Regions from separate parts of the Streptomyces sp. LS-MS-L19 genome, predicted to be linked through region 4. Evidence: riboswitches for the same ligand, from Rfam matches in the RefSeq annotation. Region 4 holds a riboswitch; each other region holds the start of a gene.
The links. A riboswitch is a leader RNA that binds a small molecule or an ion and turns the genes downstream of it on or off. The one in region 4 is predicted to bind cyclic di-AMP.
Positions count from the first base shown of each region.

Region 1: linked by a shared signal. The riboswitch ahead of AC2XR2_RS27415 (C40 family peptidase) and the one ahead of AC2XR2_RS18460 (transglycosylase family protein) in region 4 are both predicted to bind cyclic di-AMP.
Region 2: linked by a shared signal. The riboswitch ahead of AC2XR2_RS21520 (M23 family metallopeptidase) and the one ahead of AC2XR2_RS18460 (transglycosylase family protein) in region 4 are both predicted to bind cyclic di-AMP.
Region 3: linked by a shared signal. The riboswitch ahead of AC2XR2_RS33000 (M23 family metallopeptidase) and the one ahead of AC2XR2_RS18460 (transglycosylase family protein) in region 4 are both predicted to bind cyclic di-AMP.

Region 1 covers NZ_JBYCLL010000001.1:6,115,220-6,120,888, forward strand. The annotation lists gene AC2XR2_RS27405 (hypothetical protein) at 117-470, shown strand; gene AC2XR2_RS27410 (tellurite resistance/C4-dicarboxylate transporter family protein) at 448-1,431, opposite strand; gene AC2XR2_RS27415 (C40 family peptidase) at 1,532-2,689, opposite strand; cyclic di-AMP (ydaO/yuaA leader) riboswitch at 2,698-2,843, opposite strand; gene AC2XR2_RS27420 (ScyD/ScyE family protein) at 3,121-4,200, shown strand; gene pcrA (DNA helicase PcrA) at 4,262-5,669, shown strand, end outside.
Region 2 covers NZ_JBYCLL010000001.1:4,819,755-4,825,423, forward strand. The annotation lists gene AC2XR2_RS21515 (aldo/keto reductase) at 1-808, opposite strand, end outside; gene AC2XR2_RS21520 (M23 family metallopeptidase) at 982-2,007, opposite strand; cyclic di-AMP (ydaO/yuaA leader) riboswitch at 2,019-2,175, opposite strand; tRNA gene AC2XR2_RS21525 (tRNA-Met) at 2,475-2,548, opposite strand; gene AC2XR2_RS21530 (hypothetical protein) at 2,705-2,956, shown strand; gene AC2XR2_RS21535 (class II glutamine amidotransferase) at 3,000-3,749, shown strand; gene AC2XR2_RS21540 (sensor histidine kinase) at 3,811-4,962, shown strand; gene AC2XR2_RS21545 (response regulator) at 4,950-5,600, shown strand; gene AC2XR2_RS21550 (GTP cyclohydrolase II) at 5,604-5,669, opposite strand, start outside.
Region 3 covers NZ_JBYCLL010000001.1:7,388,114-7,393,782, reverse strand. The annotation lists gene AC2XR2_RS33015 (bifunctional acetate--CoA ligase family protein/GNAT family N-acetyltransferase) at 1-2,137, opposite strand, end outside; gene AC2XR2_RS33010 (HPr family phosphocarrier protein) at 2,334-2,615, shown strand; gene AC2XR2_RS33005 (GntR family transcriptional regulator) at 2,752-3,447, opposite strand; gene AC2XR2_RS33000 (M23 family metallopeptidase) at 3,647-4,408, opposite strand; cyclic di-AMP (ydaO/yuaA leader) riboswitch at 4,422-4,584, opposite strand; gene AC2XR2_RS32995 (M16 family metallopeptidase) at 4,794-5,669, opposite strand, start outside.
Region 4 covers NZ_JBYCLL010000001.1:4,147,535-4,153,203, reverse strand. The annotation lists gene AC2XR2_RS18475 (nucleoside triphosphate pyrophosphohydrolase) at 1-547, shown strand, start outside; gene AC2XR2_RS18470 (cytochrome P450 family protein) at 659-1,939, shown strand; gene AC2XR2_RS18465 (transglycosylase family protein) at 2,131-3,129, shown strand; cyclic di-AMP (ydaO/yuaA leader) riboswitch at 3,335-3,502, shown strand; gene AC2XR2_RS18460 (transglycosylase family protein) at 3,506-4,186, shown strand; gene eno (phosphopyruvate hydratase) at 4,480-5,669, shown strand, end outside.

The DNA.
Region 1 (5,669 bases), 2.0 Mb from region 4:
AAGTCGGGCTTTTCGGCCGCCCGCGAGGCGGGGAGTGCTATGGGGCGCATATATGCAAGTTCTGCTGAAGGGGCCGGTGCGGGCGTCCTCAGGGGCCCGGCATAGGCTCCGGCCTCATGGACGTACTCATCCATCTCTTCGTCGGCCTGCACATCATCGGCATCGCCTCGCTGCTCGGCGGCTTCCTCACCCAGATGAAGGCGATGGGCCAGGGCACCGCCCGGTTCGTCCCCGCGATGCTGCACGGCGCCGCGACCATGCTGGTCACCGGGATCATCCTGGTCGGCCTCAACCAGGCCGACGACCAGCACGTCAACAACATCAAGATCGGCATCAAGCTGGCGCTGCTGATCGTGATCCTCGGACTCGTCTACGTGAAGCGCGACGACGAGAAGGTGGACAAGAGCCTGTTCGGCCTGGTCGGCGCGCTGACCACGGCCAACATCTTCATCGCGGTGCTCTGGACCTGAGAGCGGCACGCGCCTCGGCGACCGCCCCCGCGCCGACGGCCAGCCAGGCCGCCACCGACACCCACAGCAGCACCTCACCCGGTGTCCGCAGCCAGGAGACGTCCAGGGCGGCCGAGACCGACAGGGTCGCCGCCGCGGCCATGCCCATGGGGAAGACGGTGGCCCAGCGCCGCACGTCGTAGCCCGGCCGCGGCCGGAGGCACTCGGCCGCGAGCAGCACGGCGTACCCGGCCAGGCCGAGCACCAGCAGGGCGACGGTCACCGCGCGCAGCACGCCGAGGTCGTCGTCGTTCCACAGGTACAGGCGCGCGCTGTCGGCGGCGATCAGCCTCGCGCCGGCCAGCGCCGAGATGGCGAGCGCCCCGCCCGCGATCCACTGGTCACCGTGCCCCTCCAGCACCTGGCGCGGGTCGAAGCGGTAGAACGCGACGCCGTAGAGGACCAGGCCGAGCCAGAACAGCACGAGCGCGGTGTGCGCGAGCCAGGCCGCCGACTCGGCCGCCGCGAGGGTGGCGCCGAGGACCGCGAGGCCCTGGGTCGCCACACAGGCCAGGAACACCCCGCCGGGCATCCGCCGCGTCCAGTGGCCCACGGCGAACACGATCAGCACCGGCCACAGCAGCGCGGCCAGGGCCAGCAGGGCCTCGGCGAGGGGCTGCCGGTCGAGCGCGGAGAAGCGGGTACCGAGCACGGTGGTCGCCGCCACGGCCGTCAGCGCGCCCGGGGTCCCGGCCTCGGCGACCCAGCGCGCGCGCTCCCGGAGCAGTCGTACGGCGAACTCGGCGGCCAGTCCCAGCCAGGCCGCGCAGCCGAGCACCAGGGCGATCCGGGACAGCGTCTCGTAGCCGGCCAGGTGCAGCCCGACCGACAGGATGCCGGTCGCCATCGCGGCGGCCCCGGCGGCGGACGGGCGCCGCGTCCACCAGAGGCGCAGGGGGGAGTGCGGGGAGGTACCGGCCATGCACCGATGCTAGGAAGCTCCGCGCCCCTCGGGAGCGGGGCGCGCACGCGCGCGTGGGGGAAAACGCGCGGGCGCAGGAGCCCCGCCCGCGCTGAACGGCTCAGGCCGGCCGCACCACGCTGTGGATCGCCGATTCGCCGTCGTAGTAGATCGACTCCTCGCGGACGTACGCGCCCGGCTTGGGGGCGTGGATCATCATGCCGTTGCCGATGTAGAGGCCGACATGGCTGATGTCGTCGTAGAAGAAGACCAGGTCGCCGGGCTGGGCGTCGGCCAGGGAGACCGTGGTGCCGGCGTTGACCTGGTCGTAGGTGACGCGCGGGAGGTCCACGCCGGCGGCCTTCCAGGCGGCCTGGGTGAGACCCGAGCAGTCGTAGGAGCCGGGGCCCGTGGCGCCCCAGACGTACGGCTTGCCGATCTGCGCGCGGGCGAAGGCGAGGGCCTTGGCGGCCTTGGTGGCGTACGAGGAGTCGGGCGCCGTCGACGTACTCGAACCGGTGGGACTCTGCGAGCTCTCCTGCTGGGCCGCCTGCTCCGCGGCTGCCTTCTCCGCGGCCGCCTGCTGCCGCGCCAGCTCCGCGGCCTTGCGGGCCGCCGCCTCCTGCTTCTCCTTCTCGATCGCCGCGAGACGGGCCTTCTCCTGCGCCGTCAGCTCCGACAGCAGCTCGCGCGCGTCGGCGAGCTTCTTCTGGACGGTCGCCTTCGCGGTTTTCAGGTCGCTCTGCGTCTCGGTGAGCGACTGGAGGCTCCGGGAGGCCTCCTGACGCTTCTTCATCGTCACCGACTGCTCGGTGACGTAGTCGTCGACCGCGCCCTTCTGACGGCTCGTGAGGCGGCCCATCAGCTGCGTCTGGTCGAAGTAGTCCTGCGGGGTGTCGGCGAGCAGGAACGTCGCGGTGTCGGGCGCGGCGGCGCCGGTGCGGTACTGCGCGGCGGCGAAGGAACCGAGTTCCTCGCGCGCCGCGTTGAGCTTCTCGGTGCGCTGCGCGACGTCGTCGAGGAGCGTGTCGACCTGCTTGCGCTGCTTGGTCGTCTTCTCCTTGGCGGCGTTGTAGCTGTCGGTCGCCGACTCGGCCTGGCGGTAGAGGTCGTCGACCTTCTTCTCGACCTCTTCGAGACTCGGTCTGTCATCGGCCGGCGCGGCGTTCGCCGACTGGGACAGCAGGGCCACGGAGGTGAGGGCGGCCGTCGCGAGGGCCGGGGTCCGTATGCCTGCTACGCGCGTACCAGCGGGACGCGACTTGCGGTGCGACGCCAAGGGAGGCGACTCCTTCCGTGCTCCGCCTACCGGGTTAGCTGTCGGGTTCGGGCGGGAAGGGTTGCCCTACGGCGCTCCCGCGGGCGGGAGTCGGCCGATTCACCCCGGGTTCGGTGGGTCCCCGGCTCCGGGCGCGCGGCGGCGCTGCGGACTCGGCGGAGGCCGCGCGGCCCGGCGACGTTCGCCGGTGGGGGTCGTACGGCCTACCGGGAACGGTAGCCAACTGGTGTGGCGCCTGTGAAGGTTGATGTTCGATATGCCCGATACATTTTCGTGACCTTGTTCCCGGGCGTCGCTTCACGTGATCAATCGGCAGTGGTCTGCCATGACTTGGGCGTATTTTCGCCGGAATTGCGGCGTCCGCCCGGTTTTCAGGTCTAGTTTCCAGCCAGCCGCGGTGGGGTGCCGCGGCAGGTTGGAGGGGTACGGCCATGAGAATGCGCTCAGGACTCGTCGTCGCCACGTCGGTCGCGCTCGCCGCCACCGCGGGCATCGCCCCGGCCGCGGCGACGGCCGGGCACGGCAAGGGCAAGCCGGTGATCCGCGTGATCGCCAAGGGCCTCGACAACCCGCGCCAGCTCTCCTACGACGACGGTCACGTGTACGTCGCCGAGGCGGGCCGGGGCGGCCGGAAGTGCGTCGGAGCGGGCCCCGAGGGCGAGACCTGCGTCGGGCTCAGCTCCGCCGTCACCAAGATCTACTGGGACGGGGGCGCGTGGAAGCACCGCAGGGTGGTGCAGGGGCTCCCGTCGGGCGCCGCCCCCGACGGCGGCTTCGCGACCGGCGTGGACGGCGTCTCGGCCCGCCACGGCGAGGTCTGGGGCGTGGAGACCTACGCCCCGCCCGAGGCCGGGATACCGACCAAACCGCCCTGGAACACGCTCGGCAAGCTGCTGCGGGTGCGCCACGGCAAGGCGCGGATCGCCGCCGACATCACCGCCGTGGAGCTGAAGCACAACCCGCACAAGGCGTCGGTGGAGTCCAACCCGTACGCCGTCCTCGCCCTCCCCGACGGCCGCAAGATCGTCGCGGACGCGGCCGGGAACGACCTGGTCGTCGTCTCGCGGCATGGCAAGGCGCGGCCCCTCACGGTCTTCCCGGACCACGACGGGAACCAGTCCGTGCCCACCTCCCTCGCCCTCGGGCCCGACGGCAAGCTCTACGTCGGCGACCTCAACGGCGAGGCGGCGAAGCCCGCCGCGCGCGTGTGGAGGGTCGACCCCTGGAGCGGGAAGATCCTCGGCTGGAAGTCCGGCTTCGGGTCCATCAGCGGAATCGCCTTCAACGACGACGGCGACCTGTACGTCAGCCAGCTCTTCGCCGGTGTCGTGACCAAGGTCTCGCACGGCAAGCGCACGAGTGTGAAGGTGCCGTTCCCGGCGGGCGTCGCCGTCGACCCGTACGACGGCAAGGTCTACGTCTCGGCCTGGTCGGTCGCGGACCGTGACGGCACCGTCCTGGAGGGCAGGAAGACACCGGGAGGCCAGGTCTGGAAGATCCTCGGGTTCTGATCCGACCGGATTCTCAGGGCGGCGGCGGGCTGTCAGTGGGGCACCCTAGACTCGGAGAGCGATGAGCAGCCTCTTTGACGACAGCTTCCTGGCGGACCTCCAGGCCCCTCGCGGGCACGCGGAGGAACCCCCGCCGCCGCCCGAGGACGAGCACGTACCGGAACCCGTTCCGGACGACCTGTTCGGCGGGAAGTTCGACGCGCCGCCGGACCGGGACGCCTACTACCGCGACGGCGCCCCGCGCCCGGTGGTGGACCCGGCCGCGCTCCTGGACGGGCTGAACGAGAACCAGCGCGCCGCCGTCGTGCACTCCGGCACCCCGCTGCTCATCGTGGCCGGCGCCGGCTCGGGCAAGACCCGCGTCCTCACCCACCGCATCGCCCACCTCCTTGGCGAGCGCCATGTCCACCCGGGCCAGATCCTCGCGATCACCTTCACCAACAAGGCCGCGGGCGAGATGAAGGAGCGCGTCGAGCAGCTCGTCGGCCCGCGCGCGAACGCGATGTGGGTGATGACCTTCCACAGCGCCTGCGTGCGGATCCTGCGGAGGGAGTCGAAGAAACTCGGCTTCACCTCGTCGTTCTCGATCTACGACGCCGCCGACTCCAAGCGTCTGATGGCCCTGGTCTGCCGCGACCTGGACCTCGACCCCAAGCGGTACCCGCCCAAGTCCTTCAGCGCCAAGATCAGCAACCTGAAGAACGAGCTGATCGACGAGGAGGACTTCGCCGCCCAGGCCGGCGACGGCTTCGAGAAGACCCTCGCCCAGGCCTACGCCATGTACCAGTCGCGGCTGCGCGAGGCCAACGCCCTCGACTTCGACGACCTGATCATGACCACGGTCAACCTGCTGCGGGCGTTCCCCGACGTCGCCGAGCACTACCGCCGGCGCTTCCGGCATGTCCTGGTCGACGAGTACCAAGACACCAACCACGCGCAGTACGCGCTGGTCAGGGAGCTGGTCGGGACGTCCGAGCACCCGGTGGACGTACCGCCGAGCGAGCACGACCTGCCGCCCGCCGAGCTCTGCGTGGTCGGTGACGCCGACCAGTCGATCTACGCCTTCCGCGGCGCGACCATCCGCAACATCCTCCAGTTCGAGGAGGACTACCCGGACGCGACGACGATCCTCCTGGAGCAGAACTACCGCTCCACCCAGACGATCCTCACCGCCGCCAACGCCGTCATCGAGCGCAACGAGTCCCGGCGCCCCAAGAACCTGTGGACCAACGCGGGCGCGGGCGCGCGCATCACCGGCTATGTCGCCGACACCGAGCACGACGAGGCGCAGTTCGTCGCCGACGAGATAGACCGCCTCACCGACGCGGGCGACGCGAAGGCCGGCGATGTCGCCGTCTTCTACCGCACCAACGCGCAGTCCCGTGTCTTCGAAGAGGTCTTCATCCGCGTCGGCCTGCCCTACAAGGTCGTCGGCGGCGTCCGCTTCTACGAGCGCAAGGAGGTCCGGG
Region 2 (5,669 bases), 670 kb from region 4:
AGGCGAGGGCGATCGTGGCGACCGGGACCGTGTGGGCCTCGGCGATGTCGTCGAGGGCCGCGAGGACCTTGCGGCCGCGGTCGGTGTCGAGGTGCTTGCCGGCTCCCGCGGCCCGCGCCCCCTCCACCGTCGTACCAGGGCGGTACTTGCCCGTGAGGAAGCCGGACGCGAGGGCGTAGTACGGCACGGCGGCGAGGCCCTCCCGGGCGGCGACGGCCTGGAGTTCGCCCTCGTACGTGTCGCGCGAGACCAGGTTGTAGTGGGGCTGGAGGGCGACATAGCGCGCCAGGCCCTCGCGGTCGGAGAAGGCGAGGGACTCCGAGAGCCGCCCGGCGGAGATGTTGGACGCGGCGATCGCCCGCACCTTGCCCGCCTTCACCAGCTCGTCCAGCGCGCCGATGATCTCCTCGACCGGCACCTCGGTCTTGTCGAAGTGGGTGTAGTAGAGGTCTATGTAGTCGGTGCCCAGGCGCTTGAGGGACGCGTCGGCGGCGGCCTTGATGTTCGCCCCCGAAAGGCCCGGGAAGTCGGGGTGCTGGCTGACCTTCGTGGCGATGACGACGTCGTCGCGGTTGCCGCGGGCCGCCACCCACTTGCCGATGATCGTCTCGGACTCGCCGCCGGAGTTCCCGTCGACCCACGCGGAGTACGAGTCGGCCGTGTCGACGAAGTTGCCGCCCGCGGCGGTGTAGGCGTCGAGGACGGCGAAGGACGTGGCCTCGTCGGCGGTCCAGCCGAAGACGTTGCCGCCGAGGGAGAGCGGGAAGACCTCGAGGTCGGAGGAGCCGAGCTTGCGAAGGGAAGTCATGCCATACGTCAACACCCGCGCCGGACGGGGATCTTCCGCCGCGGCCGCAAAGTCCTCGTAAACAACCGGAATCACCCCCTCCGAAACTCCGCCCCCACACGCACCGACGGCCCTGACGTCGGGGGGACGTCGTCAGGGCCGCCGGAAACCGCAGTGAGGTCAGTGAGGGAAGCTCAGGGGGTGAGCCCCTTGCCCCGCAGCCACGCCATCGGGTCGATCCCGTCGGCCGAGCCGCCCGGGTGGACCTCCAGGTGCAGGTGGGCGCCCGTGACGTTGCCGGTGGCGCCCACGCGGCCGATGACGTCACCGGTGGCGACCTTCTGCCCGACGCTGACGCTGATCGAGGACTGGTGGCAGAACCACAGCTCGGTGCCGTCGTCGAGGGTGAGGATCGTGCGGTAGCCGTAGGAACCGGCCCAGCCGGCCTCCGTGATGGTGCCGCTGTGGATCGCCTTGATGAGGGTGCCCGTGGGCGCGGCGAAGTCGAGGCCCGTGTGGTAGCCGGAGGACCACAGCGAACCGGCCTGACCGAAGGTCGAGGTGATGGTGTACGACGAGGTCGGCAGCGTGTACTGCTTGGCGAGCTCGGCCAGGCGCGCGGCCTCGGCCTTCTTCGCGGCCTCCTCCTCCGCCTTCTTCTTCGCGGCGGCGGCCTTCTCCTGGGCGTCCTTCTCCGCCTTGGCGGCGGCCTCGTCGGCCTCCTTCTCGGCGGCGGCCGCGACGGCCTGGGCGGCCTTGGTGTCAAGCTGGTCCTGCTGGAGCTCGGCCTGGGCGAGGATGCGCGAGCGCAGCGCCTCACCGGCGTCCGAGGTGCCCTGGGCGGTGTCGGCGGTGGTGGTGCCGACGCTGCTGAAGGCGCTCGTGTCGTCCGCGCCGGAGTCGGAGTCGTCCGAGATGAGCGAGCCGACGTTGGGCAGGTCGGGCATCGAGATGGAGACCGGCGGCTTGCCGGTGTTGGCGCTGGCCATCCCGCCGGCGCTGACCGCGGCTATGACACCGACGCCGAGGACGGTGGAGCTGCGGGCGAAGCCTCCGCCGCGCTGCTTGGCGACGCGGTGCCGGCCTCGGACCGGGGCGAGGGTGTCCGCGGTGGGGTTCCACTCGCCGAGCGGGGCCTCGTCGTCGGCGCGGTAACCGCCGTACACGAGAGTGCTGCGCGGTACGGACGGGGCCTCGGGGGCAGGCGGGTTGGACGCCACGTGGGCGCGCTCCTTTCCTTCCTTCTCGCCTACCGGGTTAGCTGACGGGTTCGGAGCAGGAAGGTCTCCTACGCGCGTATACCCGCCGTGCTGCCACGGCGGTCCACGAGCGATTCACCCCAAGTAGTGGTTCCCCGGTTCCCTTGCGGAATTCGGCGCGTGAGCACGGAGCCGTCTCTTGTGACGGCTGGGACGACCGCGCTGCGTTATCGAACGTTAATAGACCCGGGGGCCCGATTCCAAGCTGTTCCGCTTGATCATTAACGAAATCCCGCTGGACTTACGGCCCATGAACGGTGAAAAACGGGCGAGTTGGCCACGGCTCAGACGGGACACAGGTATTGACGGTATGTCAGTTGTCATGCGGAGGGCAGTCACTCGCTCACCCAACGTCACGAGCGGCGCCTGGCCGGGGAAAACACTCAGGGCCGGAATCCATGAACTGGATTCCGGCCCTGAGCCTTGAGTAGCGGGGACAGGATTTGAACCTGCGACCTCTGGGTTATGAGCCCAGCGAGCTACCGAGCTGCTCCACCCCGCGTCGGTGTGACACCAGCATACGTCATCCACGAGGCGACGCGCGCACGCATTACGGCGCACCCCCTCCCCAGCGGGTGGCCGGCGACCTCCGAGGCCGGGCCCGCGCCGGGCCCGGACGCCGTACCGTGGCCTTGCTCACAGGAACCAGGAGGGGACCATGACGGCAGCCGACGAGCGTCCGGTGGAGATCGACAAGCGGGACGTCCCGCTCTCCGGGGGCCGGACCCTGAGGGTGACGGAGTTCTCCAACGGCGCCATCCGGCTGGCGGTGCACACGGGCTCGCCGTACGTGATCACGAGCCTGGAGCAGATCGACGGCGGAGCCGTGCTGAAGCTGTCCCCCGGCCGCGAGGGCTCCAACGCCCACCGCAACTGGGTCCGCGACCACGGCGAGGACCGGACCTCGTAGGACCGCCGCCCGGTGCCGTCGGCACGGTCAGTACGGTCAACCCATGTGCCGTCTCCTCGGCGTGGTCAGCCGCGCACCCCTCCCCCTTGCCACCACCCTGGGCGAACTGGCCGCTCCCTTCACGGAGTTGAGCCGGGAGCACGCTGACGGGTGGGGCATCGCCGCCTGGCCGGGGCGGGGCGGGGACGGTCCGCGGGTGGTCAAGGGGATCGCGCGGGCGGCGGGAGACCGGCTCTGGGACGACGCCCTCGGCGGGACGCCCGCCGACGCCGCCGTGCTGCATCTGCGGATGGCGAGCCCCGGGCTGCCCGTCGTGCCGGGCAACACCCACCCGTTCACCGCCGGCGGCCTCGCCTTCGCGCACAACGGCTTCTTCTCGCCGTACGACGCCCTCGACGGGCTCATCGACCCCGGCCTGCTGTCCGGGGCCGGCGGGGGCACCGACTCCGAGCGGTTCTTCCTGCGGGTGCTGACCCTGCTGCGGGACAAGGGCCCGGTCGACGCGCTTGCGCAGGCCGCCGAGGACATCCGCGCCCGTACCTCCTTCGCGAGCCTCAACTGCCTGCTGCTGACGCGGGAGGCGCTGTACGCGTACGCCGACGAGGACCCGGAGTCCGAGGTCAGCCGGCGGCGCGGGCCCGACTTCTTCCGGCTGCGGTACCGGGCGGACGGCGAGCGGGTGGTCGTGGCGTCGAGCGGGGTGCCGCAGCCGGACCGGGCGTGGAGCGTGCTGCCGTACCGGCGGGTGCTGGAGGTCCGGCGGGGCGACCTGGGCGTACGTGTGCACGGGTGACCGGCGGATGGTGTAGCGGGCTACACCGTGCGGCCGGGGCGGATCCTCTAGCGTGAGCGGCATGTGGAAGGCGTTCCGGCGTGCGGCGATGGCGACCGTGCACCTCGTGGTGGCCGCGGCGATGTGCTTCGGGGTGTACCTCTTCGTCACCGTGCTGCTGATCACCGCCGTCGGCACGCTCGCGGTGGTCGGCTGCTGGCTGCTGCCCGAGGCCGTGCTGCTGATACGGCGGATCGCGGGCGCCAAACGGAACCTGACCGCGCTGTGGACGGGCCGCGAGATCCCCGAGGCGTACCCACCGATCACCGGCACCCTGCGCGAGCGGCTGCGTGTCTCGGTGCGGGACCCCGGCACGCTCAGGGACCTGCGCTGGATGCTCGCCTACTACCTCTACGGCGCCCTCCTCGTCCTCGCCCTCCCGCTGTGGCCGGTGGCCCTGGTGGTCGACGGGGCGTGGGCCGGCGCGCTGCGCCGCACCCCTGTCGTCCTGCCGCTGATCGTGCAGCTCGCGGACCTCGAGGCCCGCTGGTCGACCGTGCTGCTCATGCCCTCCCCGAAGGCCCGGCTGGCCCGGCGGGTCGAGGAGCTGAAGGAGACCCGGGCCGACGCGATCGCCGCCCACGAGGCCGAACTGCGCCGCATCGAACGGGATCTGCACGACGGCGCCCAGGCCAACCTGGTGGCGCTGTCGATGCGGATCGGCCTGGCCAAGCGGGCCTACGACCGTGATCCGGAGGCCGCCCGCAAGCTGCTGGACGACGCCCAGGCGCAGGCCGAGCAGGCGCTGACCGAGCTGCGGCACGTGGTGCGCGGCATCCACCCGCCGATCCTCACCGACCGGGGCCTGACCGGCGCGGTGCGGGCGCTCGCGGCGAGCAGCGGGCTGGCGGTGACCGTGGACGACGGCGGTCTGGACGAGGGCGCCAGGGCGCCCGCCGCGGTGGAGGCGGCGGCCTACTTCGTGGTCGCCGAGTCGCTCACCAACGTCGCCAAGTACAGCGGGAGCGACCGGGCCGAGGTCCGGCTCGCCCGCACCCGGCGCGGACTGACCGTGCGGGTGCGGGACGAGGGCCGGGGCGGCGCCGACGAGTCCGCCGGCTCGGGGCTGCTCGGGATGCGGCGCAGGGTCGCCGCGCTCGACGGGATGTTCGAGGTGTCCAGCCCCGCCGGGGGCCCGACCGTGATCGATGTGGAGCTGCCGTGCGTGTGGTGATCGCCGAGGACAACGCCCTGCTGAGAGAGGGACTCGTCCTCCTGCTGACGTCCTCCGGGCACGAGGTGGTGGCCGTGGTCGGCACCGGCCCCGAGATCCTGCCCGCCCTGCTCGAACACCGCCCGGACGTGGCGGTGCTGGACGTGCGGATGCCGCCGGGCTTCCGCGACGAGGGCCTCAGGGCCGCCCTGGAGGCACGCGAGCGGATCCCCGGGCTGCCGGTCCTGGTGCTCTCGCAGTACGTCGAGGAGTCGTACGCCGCCGAGCTGCTGGCCGGCGGCACCAGCGGGGTCGGCTATCTGCTCAAGGACCGGGTCGGCCGGGTCGACGAGTTCCTGGACGCGCTGGAGCGGGTGGTGGCCGGCGGCACCGCGCTCGACCCCGAGGTCGTCACCGAGCTCCTCACCCGGCGCCGCGACACCCCGCTCGACTCCCTCACCCCGCGTGAGCGCGAGGTGCTGAAGCTGATGGCGGAGGGGCACGACAACACCACCATCGCCAAGACCCTCGTCGTCACCGAGCGCGCGGTCAGCAAGCACATCGGCAACGTCTTCCTCAAGCTGGGCCTGCCGCCGAGCGACAGCGGCCACCGGCGGGTGCTGGCGGTGCTGGCCTATCTGGCGCACACCCCCAAGTGACGTTCAGCCGACGCCGAGTTCGGTCAGCTCGCCGAGCGGCAGCGTGTGCTGGGTCTGGAGGACCTTCGC
Region 3 (5,669 bases), 3.2 Mb from region 4:
GGAGGCCGTCGATGAGGGTGGCCGCGCCCTTCTCGTCGATGTTCTCGTAGTCGGGCACCTTGCCGGGTTCGGCCGCTTCCCGGCGCCACTGGGCGTACTCCACCACGTCGGCCAGGGACCGCACCGCGCGCTCGGCGGCGGGGTAGGCCGGGATGAGACGGTCGGAGGTCTCGGGGACGGGCGGCCGGACGGGGGCCGGTGCGGCCTGGAGCCGGTCCAGGGCACGGAAGGGGTGGTCGGCGCGGATCGTCGGCGGGCCCGCGGCGGCCTGGGGTGCGGTGCTGGTCGCCGCGGACAGGGCCTGGGCGAGGCCGCCGAGTTCGACGTGCACCACGAGGACCGGCTTGCCGGGGACCTGCTCGGCGGCGGACCTGAGGGCCTCGGCGAGCGCGGCGTCGCCGACGGATCCCTGGCCGACCGCGGGGATCGCCGTCACGATCACCGCGTCGCAGGCGTCGTCGGCCAACGCGCGCGCGAGGGCCGCGTGGAAGTCCTCCGGCGCGGCCGCCGTGGTCAGGTCCAGCGGGGGCGTCGGCTTGAGGCCCTCGGCCACGCAGGCGTCGTAGGTGAGCAGGCCGAGCGACTCGGAGTTGCCGAGGATCGCCACCCTGGGCCCGGTGGGCAGCGGCTGACGGGCCAGCAGCAGGCCGGTGTCGACGAGTTCGGTGATGGTGTCCACGCGGATCACGCCGGCCTGCCTCAACAGCGCGGACACCGTGGCGTGCGGCAGGCGGGTGGCGCGCACGGCGTGGCCCTGCGGGGCCGATCCCGCCCCCTGCACGACGACCAGGGGCTTCGCCGCCGCCGTACGCCGGGCGAGGCGGGTGAACTTGCGGGGGTTGCCGATGGACTCCAGGTACATGAGGACGACGTCGGTGTCCGGGTCGTCGTACCAGTACTGCAGGACGTCGTTGCCGGAGACGTCCGCGCGGTTGCCGGAGGAGACGAAGGTGGAGACGCCGGTGACGCCGGTGACCCCGCCGCCGCGGCGGTGCAGCCGGGAGAGCAGGGCGATGCCGATGGCGCCGGACTGGGCGAACAGGCCGATCCGGCCGGGGCGGGGGGTCTCGGGGGCCAGGGACGCGTTCAGCCGGACGTCCGGGGAGGTGTTGATGATCCCGAAGGCGTTCGGGCCGATGATCCGCATGCCGTACGCGCGTGCGTGCCGGACGAGTTCACGCTGGCGCTCGCGTCCCTCGGGGCCGCTCTCGGCGTACCCGGCGGACAGCACGACGAGCCCCTGCACGCCGTGTGCCCCGCACTCGGCGACGGCCTCGGGGACGTGCTCGGCCGGTACGGCGACGACCGCGAGGTCGACGGGGCTGTCGATGTCGCGCACCGAGCGGTGCGCGGGAACCCCGTCGACCTCCTTCTGCTCCTCCGGGAACGCCTTGTTCACGGCGTACAGCGGGCCTTCGAAGCCGTAGTCCCGGATGTTGGCGAGCACGCTGCGGCCCACACCGCCGGGGGTGCGGCCGACGCCGACGACGGCGACGGAGCCGGGGGCGAGCAGCCGCTGCACCGACCGGGACTCGGCGCGCTGCTCGCGCGCGTACTGCACGGCGAGCGAGCGGTCGGTGGGCTCCAGGTCGAACTCCAGGCGTACGACGCCGTCCTCGAAGCTGCGCTTCTGGGTGTACCCGGCGTCGGTGAACACCTTGATCATCTTGACGTTGGCGGGCAGCACCTCGGCGGCGAAGCGCCGGATGCCGCGCTCGCGGGCGACGGCGCCGATGTGTTCGAGGAGGGCGGAGGCCACGCCGCGGCCCTGGTGGGCGTCCTGGACGAGGAAGGCGACCTCGGCCTCGTCGGCGGGGGCGGAGGCAGGCATGCCATCGTCGCCGATGCGGTCGTAGCGTACGGTGGCGATGAACTCGCCGCCGACCGTGGCGGCGAGTCCCACCCGGTCCACAAAGTCGTGGTGCGTGAAGCGGTGGACGTCCTTGGCGGACAGGCGCGGGTAGGGCGCGAAGAAGCGGTAGTACTTCGACTCGTCCGAGACCTGCTCATAGAAGCTGACCAGGCGATCGGCGTCGTCGACGGTGATGGGCCTGATGCGCGCGGTGCCGCCGTCGCGCAGCACTACGTCGGCCTCCCAGTGGGCGGGGTACTCGTGCCGGTCCGACGCGCTCTGCATGGGCCCCAGAGTACGGCTCGCGTACGACAACGGCGCGAGGCAGTCTGTGGAGAACGCGCGCGAGAGCGCGAGGACGGATGTCGGGCCGAGGCCGCGGTCCGACGACTCACCCCGGGAGGACTCCGGTCCTGTCCGGAGACGTTTCACGTGTGGGAAACTGGTCTAGACAACCCTGAACACCGAAGGGCAGCATCACATGGCTGAGCGCCGCGTCAACGTCGGCTGGGCCGAGGGCCTCCACGCCCGCCCCGCTTCCATCTTCGTCCGGGCCGCCACGGCCGCAGGTATCCCGGTCACGATCGCCAAGGCCGACGGCACCCCCGTCAACGCGGCCTCCATGCTGGGCGTTCTGGGCCTCGGCGCCCAGGGCGGCGAGGAGGTCGTCCTCGCCTCCGACGCCGAGGGCGCGGACGCGGCCCTCGACCGGCTCGCGAAGCTGGTCGCCGAGGGACTCGAGGAGCTTCCCGAGACCGTCTGAGTTCTCCGGGGCACAGCGCGGTAAAAACAGTCGAAGGGCTCGTCCGAATTATCGGGCGGGCCCTTCGCATTTCCCTTTCACGGGCAGCAGAATTACTGCCCCACGAATTGCCCCCTCTTTGTATACGGCGCCCGTGTTAATGCCGCAGACCCGTCACGTTTACAGGATGTTGCGAGGTCCTCACACGGTCGGCGCGATCCGCCCCCGAGGTGAACCGCGGCCGGTGCGCCGCGCTCGAGCGCTCGGTGTGCAGGGCCGTGATCGCCCGCGCGCGCTCGCCGTCCCCGCGCGCCACCGCGTCCACGATCGCGCCGTGCTCCGCCCAGGACTCCACCGGGTCGGCGGGCGCGTCCACGATGTACATCCAGGCGATCTTGTGCCGCAACTGGGTCAGTATCGACGTCATCGCGGGGCTGCCGGCGGCCTGGGCCAGCGTCTCGTGGAACCAGCTCCCCAGGGAGCGCAGATCCTCGCTGTTGCCCCGCCTGGCCCGCTCCTGGCCCAGCCGGACCAGGCCGCGCAGCACCTTCAGATGGGCCTCGGTGCGCCGCTGGGCGGCCCGGGAGGCGCCGAGCGGCTCGAGGAGCATGCGCATCTCCAGGAGGTCCGCGCCCTCCTGCTCGGTGGGTTCGGCGACGCACGCGCCCGCGTGCCGCCGGGTCACGACGAAGCCCTCGGCCTCCAGGGTGCGCAGGGCCTCCCGGACGGGGACGCGGGAGACGCCGTAGCGACGGGCGAGCAGTTCCTCGGTGAGCCGGCTGCCGCGCTCGTGGACACCGGCGACGATGTCGTCCCGGATCGCCGTGCATACCGAGTGCGCCGGAATACGCATGTCCGACCTCCGTCTTAATCCCCGTGAAACGTCGCCGATTGACGTGTGTTCAGTGACTCTATTGCAATCCGCGGGAATTTCCGACGGCGGGCCGGAATCCGGGGATATTTTTTGGACAACACGGCGGCGGAAACGACGAAACCCCGGCTCGCGGGAGCCGGGGCCTCGTGGGGATCGCGCGGGAGTCGCGCCGGGGGCGTCAGACGTTGACGCCGTGCGAGCGCAGGTAGGCGACGGGGTCGATGTCCGAGCCGTACTCGGGGCTGGTGCGCGCCTCGAAGTGCAGGTGCGGCCCGGTGACGTTGCCGGTCGCGCCGGACAGGCCGATCTGCTGGCCGGGGGTGACGGACTGGCCGACCGAGACGCCTATGGACGACAGGTGGCCGTACTGGGTGTACGTGCCGTCGGCCATCCTGATCACGATGTTGTTGCCGTACGACCCTCCCCAGCCGGCCTCCACGACGGTGCCGCGGCCGACCGCGTGCACGGAGGTGCCGCTGGCGGCGTGGAAGTCGACACCGGTGTGGCTGCCGGACGACCACAGGGAGCCGCCGCTCTTGTAGCCGGTGGAGATGTAGGAGCCGGAGATCGGGGCGACGAAGGCGTTGAGGCGCTTGCGCTCGGCCTCGCGGGCGGCGCGCTCCTTGGCCTCGCGTATCTCCTTGGCCCTGGCCTCGGCCTTGCGCTTGGCCTCGGCGGCCGCCTTCTTCTGCGCGGCGGCCTGCTCCTGGGCCACGGCCTGGGCGTCGATCTGCGCGGCGAGCGACTCGCCGGTGCTGACGACGGGCATGAGGCCGCTCTGCTCGACGGAGCTGACGGAGTTGTCGGCGGCGAGCGCCGGGGCGGCGATGGTGCCGATGACGCCGGTGGTGGCGAGGGCGGCGACGCCCGCGGCGCGGGCGGTGGTGCGCTTCATGCGGCTGGGACGACGGTGCTTCCCGGTGGCGCAGGTGAACGCCATGTGGTGGCTGGTCCTTTCCTTCCTTCTCGCCTACCGGGTTAGCTGACGGGTTCGGAGCAGGAAGGTCTCCTACGGGCCCCCTCGCGGTGCGCGGGCGCCCGATTCACCCCAGGGACGTGTGGTGGGTCCCCGGCTCCCCTGGCTCGCGCCGTACGGGGACTCGGCGATGACTGTCCGGTGCCGCGGACGCGGCTCGGTGCCTGACGGACAGCCCAGAGGACGCTAAGCGGGGCAACTTTCAATCCCCAAACCGATCACGGTTTTTGTAGCGCATCCCACAGGGCAGACAGGCAACCTCCGCCCCAATTCGGACATCTAAGAGACCTGGGTGTCGAAAGGGCCCTGGTGACGCTTCCGTCACCAGGGCCCCTAGATCGCGCTTCCTCTACTCGGCCGTCACGACCTTGACTTCGCCGATGCCGAGCGCCTCGACGGGCTCCTTGATGGCGGCCGCGTCGCCGACCAGGACCGTCACCAGCCGGTCCACCGGGAAGGCGTTCACGACGGCCGCGGTGGCCTCGACGGTGCCGGTCGCGGCGAGCTGCTGGTACAGCGTCGCCTGGTAGTCGTCCGGCAGGTGCTGCTCGACCTGGTCGGCCAGCGTGCTCGCGACGGCCGCCGCGGTCTCGTACTTGAGCGGCGCCACACCCACGAGGTTCTGTACGGCGACATCGCGCTCGGCGTCGGTGAGACCGCCCTCGGCGAGCGTGCGCAGCACCTTCCACAGGTCGTCCAGGGCGGGACCGGTGTTGGGGGTGTCGACCGAGCCGCTGATGGCGAGCATCGCGGCGCCCGAGCCGTCCGGCGCGGACCTGAGGACCTGCCCGAACGCCCGTACGCCGTAGGTGTAGCCCTTCTCCTCGCGCAGGACGCGGTCCAGGCGGGAGGTGAGGGTGCCGCCGAGGCAGTACGTGCCGAGCACCTGCGCGGGCCACACGCGTGCGTGCCGGTCGGCGCCGATACGGCCGATCAGCAGCTGCGTCTGCACGGCGCCGGGGCGGTCCACGATGACGACCCGTCCGGTGTCGTCGGCGGTCACCGGCGGCACCGGGCGCGGCTGGGCCTGGGAACCGGTCCAGGAGCCGAGAGTGTCGGCGAGCAGCGCGTCCAGGTCGATGCCGGTGAGGTCGCCGACGACCACGGCGGTCGCGGTGGCGGGGCGCACGTGCTTCTCGTAGAAGGCGCGTACGGCAGCGGAGTCGATGTTCTCGACGGTCTCCTCGGTGCCCTGGCGCGGGCGCGACATGCGCGAGTCCGCCGG
Region 4 (5,669 bases):
GAAGTACGGGATCGAGGAGGCGTACGAACTCGTCGAGGCGATCGAGGAGGGCGACCGCGACGAACTGCGCGAGGAACTCGGTGACGTCCTGCTCCAGGTGATCTTCCACTCCCGTATCGCGGAGGACGACCCGGACACCCCCTTCTCCATCGACGACGTGGCCGGCGGGATCGTCGCCAAGCTCATCCACCGCCACCCGCATGTCTTCGGCGACGAGACGGCCACCACCCCCGAGGAGGTCAAGGCGCACTGGCTGCGCACCAAGGCGATAGAGAAGCAGCGCACCTCGGTGACCGAAGGCGTCCCCCTCGGCCAGCCCGGCCTGGCCCTCGCGGCGAAGCTGGCGTCACGCGTGCGGACGGCGGGACTGGAGGTCCCCCTGCCCGCGGGCGAGGGCATCGGCTACGAACTCCTCGCCCTGGCCGCCCGCGCGGAGGCCGACGGAACAGACCCGGAGGCAGCCCTGCGAGCAGCCGCCCGCGCCTACCGGGACGCGATCCGCCGGACGGAGACGGACACGAAGTCGGAGACGGGGAAGCAGACCTGAGCGACGCCCCCGGGGATGCCGGGCGGGCGGTTGGAAGCGACGGCACGGTCATGGAGCCGTAGGAGAAGGAGACCGGAGCAGACCCCCCGAAAACCCGGCTACGGTCAAGGAGTGACCGACCAGCCCACCGCCACCCCCACCCCCACTCCCACCCCTGACCTCTTCACCTGGGAGTTCGCCACCGACCCCTACCCCGCCTACGCCTGGCTCCGGGAGCACGCCCCCGTGCACCGGACCCGGTTGCCCAGCGGTGTGGAGGCCTGGCTGGTCACCCGGTACGGCGACGCCAAGCAGGCGCTCGCCGATCAGCGGCTCAGCAAGAACCCGGCGCATCATGACGAGCCGGAGCACGCCAAGGGGAAGACCGGTATCCCCGGCGAGCGCAAGGCGGAGCTGATGACGCATCTGCTGAACATCGACCCGCCGGACCACACCAGGCTCCGACGGCTCGTCAGCAAGGCGTTCACGCCGAGGAGGGTCGCCGAGTTCGCGCCCCGGGTGCAGGAGTTGACGGACCATCTCATCGACCGGTTCGCGGCGACCGGCTCCGCCGACCTCATCCACGACTTCGCCTTCCCGCTCCCCATCTACGCGATCTGCGACCTCCTCGGCGTCCCCCGTGAGGACCAGGACGACTTCCGGGACTGGGCGGGCATGATGATCCGTCACGGGGGAGGGCCGCGGGGCGGGGTCGCGCGGTCCGTGAAGAAGATGCGCGGGTATCTCGCCGAGCTCATCCACCGCAAGCGGGAAGCGCTGCCCGCCGAGCCCACCCCCGGTGAGGACCTCATCTCGGGGCTCATCCGGGCCTCCGACCACGGCGAGCACCTCACCGAGAACGAGGCCGCGGCGATGGCCTTCATCCTGCTGTTCGCCGGCTTCGAGACCACCGTCAACCTCATCGGCAACGGCACCTACGCCCTGCTCACCCACCCCGAGCAGCGCGAGCGGCTCCAGCGGTCCCTCGCCGACGGCCGAAGCGACCTCCTGGAGACGGGGGTGGAGGAACTGCTGCGCTACGACGGGCCGGTCGAGCTCGCCACCTGGCGGTTCGCCACCGGGCCCCTGCGCATCGGCGGTCAGGACATCGCGGCCGGCGACCCCGTGCTCGTGGTGCTCGCCGCGGCGGACCGGGATCCGGAGCGGTTCGCCGACCCCGATGTGCTCGATCTGTCCCGCCGTGACAATCAGCACCTCGGTTACGGACACAGCATCCACTACTGCCTCGGCGCCCCGCTCGCCCGGCTGGAGGGCCAGACCGCGCTCGCCACGCTTCTGACCCGTCTCCCCGATCTGCAACTCGCGGTGGATTCAGCCGATTTGCGCTGGCGTGGCGGGCTCATCATGCGTGGACTGCGTACTTTGCCCGTGGAGTTCACACCCGTCCGGTAATCGACCGACGAGTCCACTGAACCCCGTAGGAGGGCCGGTTAAACATGACGCGCTCTCAACTCTGTGATCTTCACGTGATCTACGCGGCATTAACTTGTGACAAGTGATCGAACCCCTATACGTTCACGGACCAGCGCGGTGGCCTGAACCACTTGCCGCGCGGGCTCTGCTGTCTCGGGAAAGGTCCCTCCATGCTCTCCGGGAACGGTCGTCACCGTCGCCCCCGTCAGGCTCCGGCCCTGCTCGTGGCGGCCGGCGTGACAGGATCCGCCATCGCGATCCCCCTGCTCGCGGCGAGCGGGGCGAGTGCCGCGACCGGCACCACCTGGGACCGGGTGGCGGAGTGCGAGAGCGGTGGCTCCTGGAGCGCCAACGACGGCAACGGCTACTACGGCGGCCTCCAGATGTCCCAGGAGAACTGGGAGAAGTACGGCGGTCTCGAGTACGCCAAGACCGCCGACCTGGCGAGTCGCAACCAGCAGATAGCCGTGGCCGAGAAGCTCCTCGCGGACCAGGGCATCGCCGCCTGGCCGACCTGCGGTCTGCTCTCCGGACTCAGCAAGGACTCGAGCTCGGCCGGCGTCGACACCGGCGTGGGGAGCGGAACGCCCTCGCCGTCGGCGTCCGGATCGTCGGAATCATCCGGCTCGTCCAACTCGTCCGGTTCCGCCGACTCGTCGGAGACCGAGGACTCTCCCGGCCTGCTCGACGCGCTGGACGGTTCGGCCGCGACGCCCTCGCCGTCGGCCACTCCGTCCAACGGTGACGAAAGCGCATCCAAGTCGGGCAAATCCGCCCCCAAGGGGCCAGAAGCCTCGGTCAAGGAGAGCGCGCAGCCTTCCGACGGTTCGCCCGTGGTGAGCGCAGAAGAGGATGAAGCGGACAAGTCGTGGCAGGAGGGCGGTTCTTCGGCCCTCGTCGACGTCGGTGCCCTCGGCTCCGGCAAGCACCGCGGCGACAGTGTCGAGGAGGTCACGACGAAGAGCGCGACGCCCTCCGCGGCTCCCTCCGGTGGCCGTCACGCCGCTCGCACCTACACCGTCCAGGAAGGCGACTCCCTCGCCTCCATCGCCGACTCCCTTGGTCTCGACGGTGGATGGCGCGCCCTCTACGCCGAGAACAAGGACCGCATCGGCGCCGACCCGAGCAACATCTCCGCCGGTCAGACGCTCGACACAGGGGCTGAATAGGGCCGAAAAGGCCTGAAAAACAGCGGCAGTTCACGTCACGCTTCGCACCGAATGTCCACTTTGGTGAAAGTGTGGGATGAGTCTCAGAAGCCCTGATCGTCTTTGAAATTCCGCCGAGCGCGTGTCTACCGTCGTCACCGCTCGGCAACCCGAGCCCCGTCTGTCGCAACGCCGAATCCTGCCAGCGGCCGTACGGGAACAGTCGTCGCGTCAAGCGCCGTAGGCAGGAGCGGGGGACCCAAGGTAAGCGCCGGGCCCAGCAGTTCACGCTGGACCGGCTTGGGGTGAAGCCGCGCACCGCAGGGTGCGCGACCGGGCAACTCAACCGGCCCGAACCCGACAGCTCACCTCGCAGGCGTCGGTGAGGGGATCCACCATGCTGTTTTCCGGCAAGGGCAAGCACCGTCGTCCGTCCAAGGCCACCCGCGCCGCCGCGCTCGCCGGCGTCACCGGTGTCGCCATCGCCGCCCCGCTGATGGCGGCCGGCAACGCCTCCGCCGCCACCGCCTCCGAGTGGGACGCCGTCGCCCAGTGCGAGTCCGGCGGCAACTGGTCCATCAACACCGGCAACGGCTACTACGGCGGTCTCCAGTTCTCCGCCTCCACCTGGGCCGCGTACGGCGGCACGCAGTACGCCGCGCAGGCCAACCAGGCCAGCAAGGCGCAGCAGATAGCCGTCGCCGAGAAGGTCCTCGCCTCCCAGGGCAAGGGTGCCTGGCCGGTCTGCGGCACGGGCCTGTCCAGCGCCGCCTACAACGGCGGCACCAGCTCGTCCGCCGGCTCCTCGAACTCGGGCTCCAGCAGCCGTTCCACCGACGAGCAGAGCGCCTCCCGCTCCACCGACCGCCCGGCGGCCAAGAAGACCGTCACCACCCCGACCGGCAAGAAGGTCAAGAAGGGCGACGGCGAGTACAAGGTCGTCAAGGGTGACACCCTCAGCTCGATCGCCGAGAAGCACAAGGTCAAGGGCGGCTGGCAGAAGCTGTTCAAGCTGAACAAGGACATCATCACCGATGCCGACTTCATCTACCCCGGCCAGCAGCTGCACCTGAAGTAAGGACCCAGCTGAACCACAGCGCCCTCACAGCCGTGGTCCTCATACTGAAGGCCTCGTGAGGGCCACCCCCCCGTCCCCACGGGCTCCCCGCTCCGGTGCGTGTTCCCCCGTACGCACCGGGGCGGGGTTTTTTGCGCGCGCTTGCACGGCGGTCTTTGTTCAGTTCAGAAACAATTTACTCTCGGTTTCGTCCACAGGTCGGTCCACACAGTGGCCGATACCCCGGAGCCGGTTAGGCTCTAGGCGCAAGGCCCACGCGGCCCCGCACAACCAGCGTCAGATCCAAGAAGGAGATGCTCGTGCCGTCCATCGACGTCGTCGTAGCCAGGGAAATCCTCGACTCGCGAGGCAACCCCACCGTCGAGGTCGAGGTCGGCCTCGACGACGGCAGCACCGGTCGTGCCGCCGTCCCCTCCGGCGCCTCCACCGGTGCCTTCGAGGCCATCGAGCTCCGCGACGGTGACCCGAACCGCTACCAGGGCAAGGGTGTCGAGAAGGCCGTCCTCGCCGTCATCGAGCAGATCGGCCCGGAGCTCGTCGGCTACGACGCCACCGAGCAGCGCCTGATCGACCAGGCGATGTTCGACCTGGACGCCACCGACAACAAGGGCTCGCTCGGCGCCAACGCCATCCTCGGCGTCTCCCTCGCCGTCGCCCACGCCGCCTCCGAGGCCAGCGACCTGCCGCTCTTCCGCTACCTGGGCGGCCCGAACGCGCACCTGCTGCCCGTTCCGATGATGAACATCCTGAACGGCGGCTCGCACGCCGACTCCAACGTGGACATCCAGGAGTTCATGATCGCCCCGATCGGCGCGGAGTCCTTCTCCGAGGCGCTGCGCTGGGGCACCGAGGTCTACCACACCCTCAAGAAGGTCCTGAAGAGCAAGGGTCTGTCCACCGGCCTCGGCGACGAGGGCGGCTTCGCCCCGAACCTCGAGTCCAACCGCGCCGCCCTCGACCTCATCCTCGAGGCGATCAAGGAAGCCGGTTACATCCCCGGCGAGCAGGTCGCCCTCGCGCTCGACGTCGCCGCCTCCGAGTTCTACAAGGACGGCAAGTACCAGTTCGAGGGCAAGGAGCGCTCCGCCGCCGAGATGACGGAGTACTACGAGGAGCTCGTGGCGGCCTACCCGCTCGTCTCCATCGAGGACCCGCTGTTCGAGGACGACTGGGCCGGCTGGAAGGTCCTCACCGACAAGCTGGGCGACAAGGTCCAGATCGTCGGCGACGACCTGTTCGTCACCAACCCGGAGCGCCTGGCCCGCGGCATCGAGGACGGCGCCGCCAACGCGCTCCTCGTCAAGGTGAACCAGATCGGCTCGCTCACCGAGACCCTGGACGCCGTGGAGCTCGCCCAGCGCAGCGGCTTCAAGTGCATGATGTCCCACCGCTCCGGCGAGACCGAGGACGTCACCATCGCCGACCTGGCCGTCGCCACCAACTGCGGCCAGATCAAGACCGGCGCCCCGGCCCGCTCCGAGCG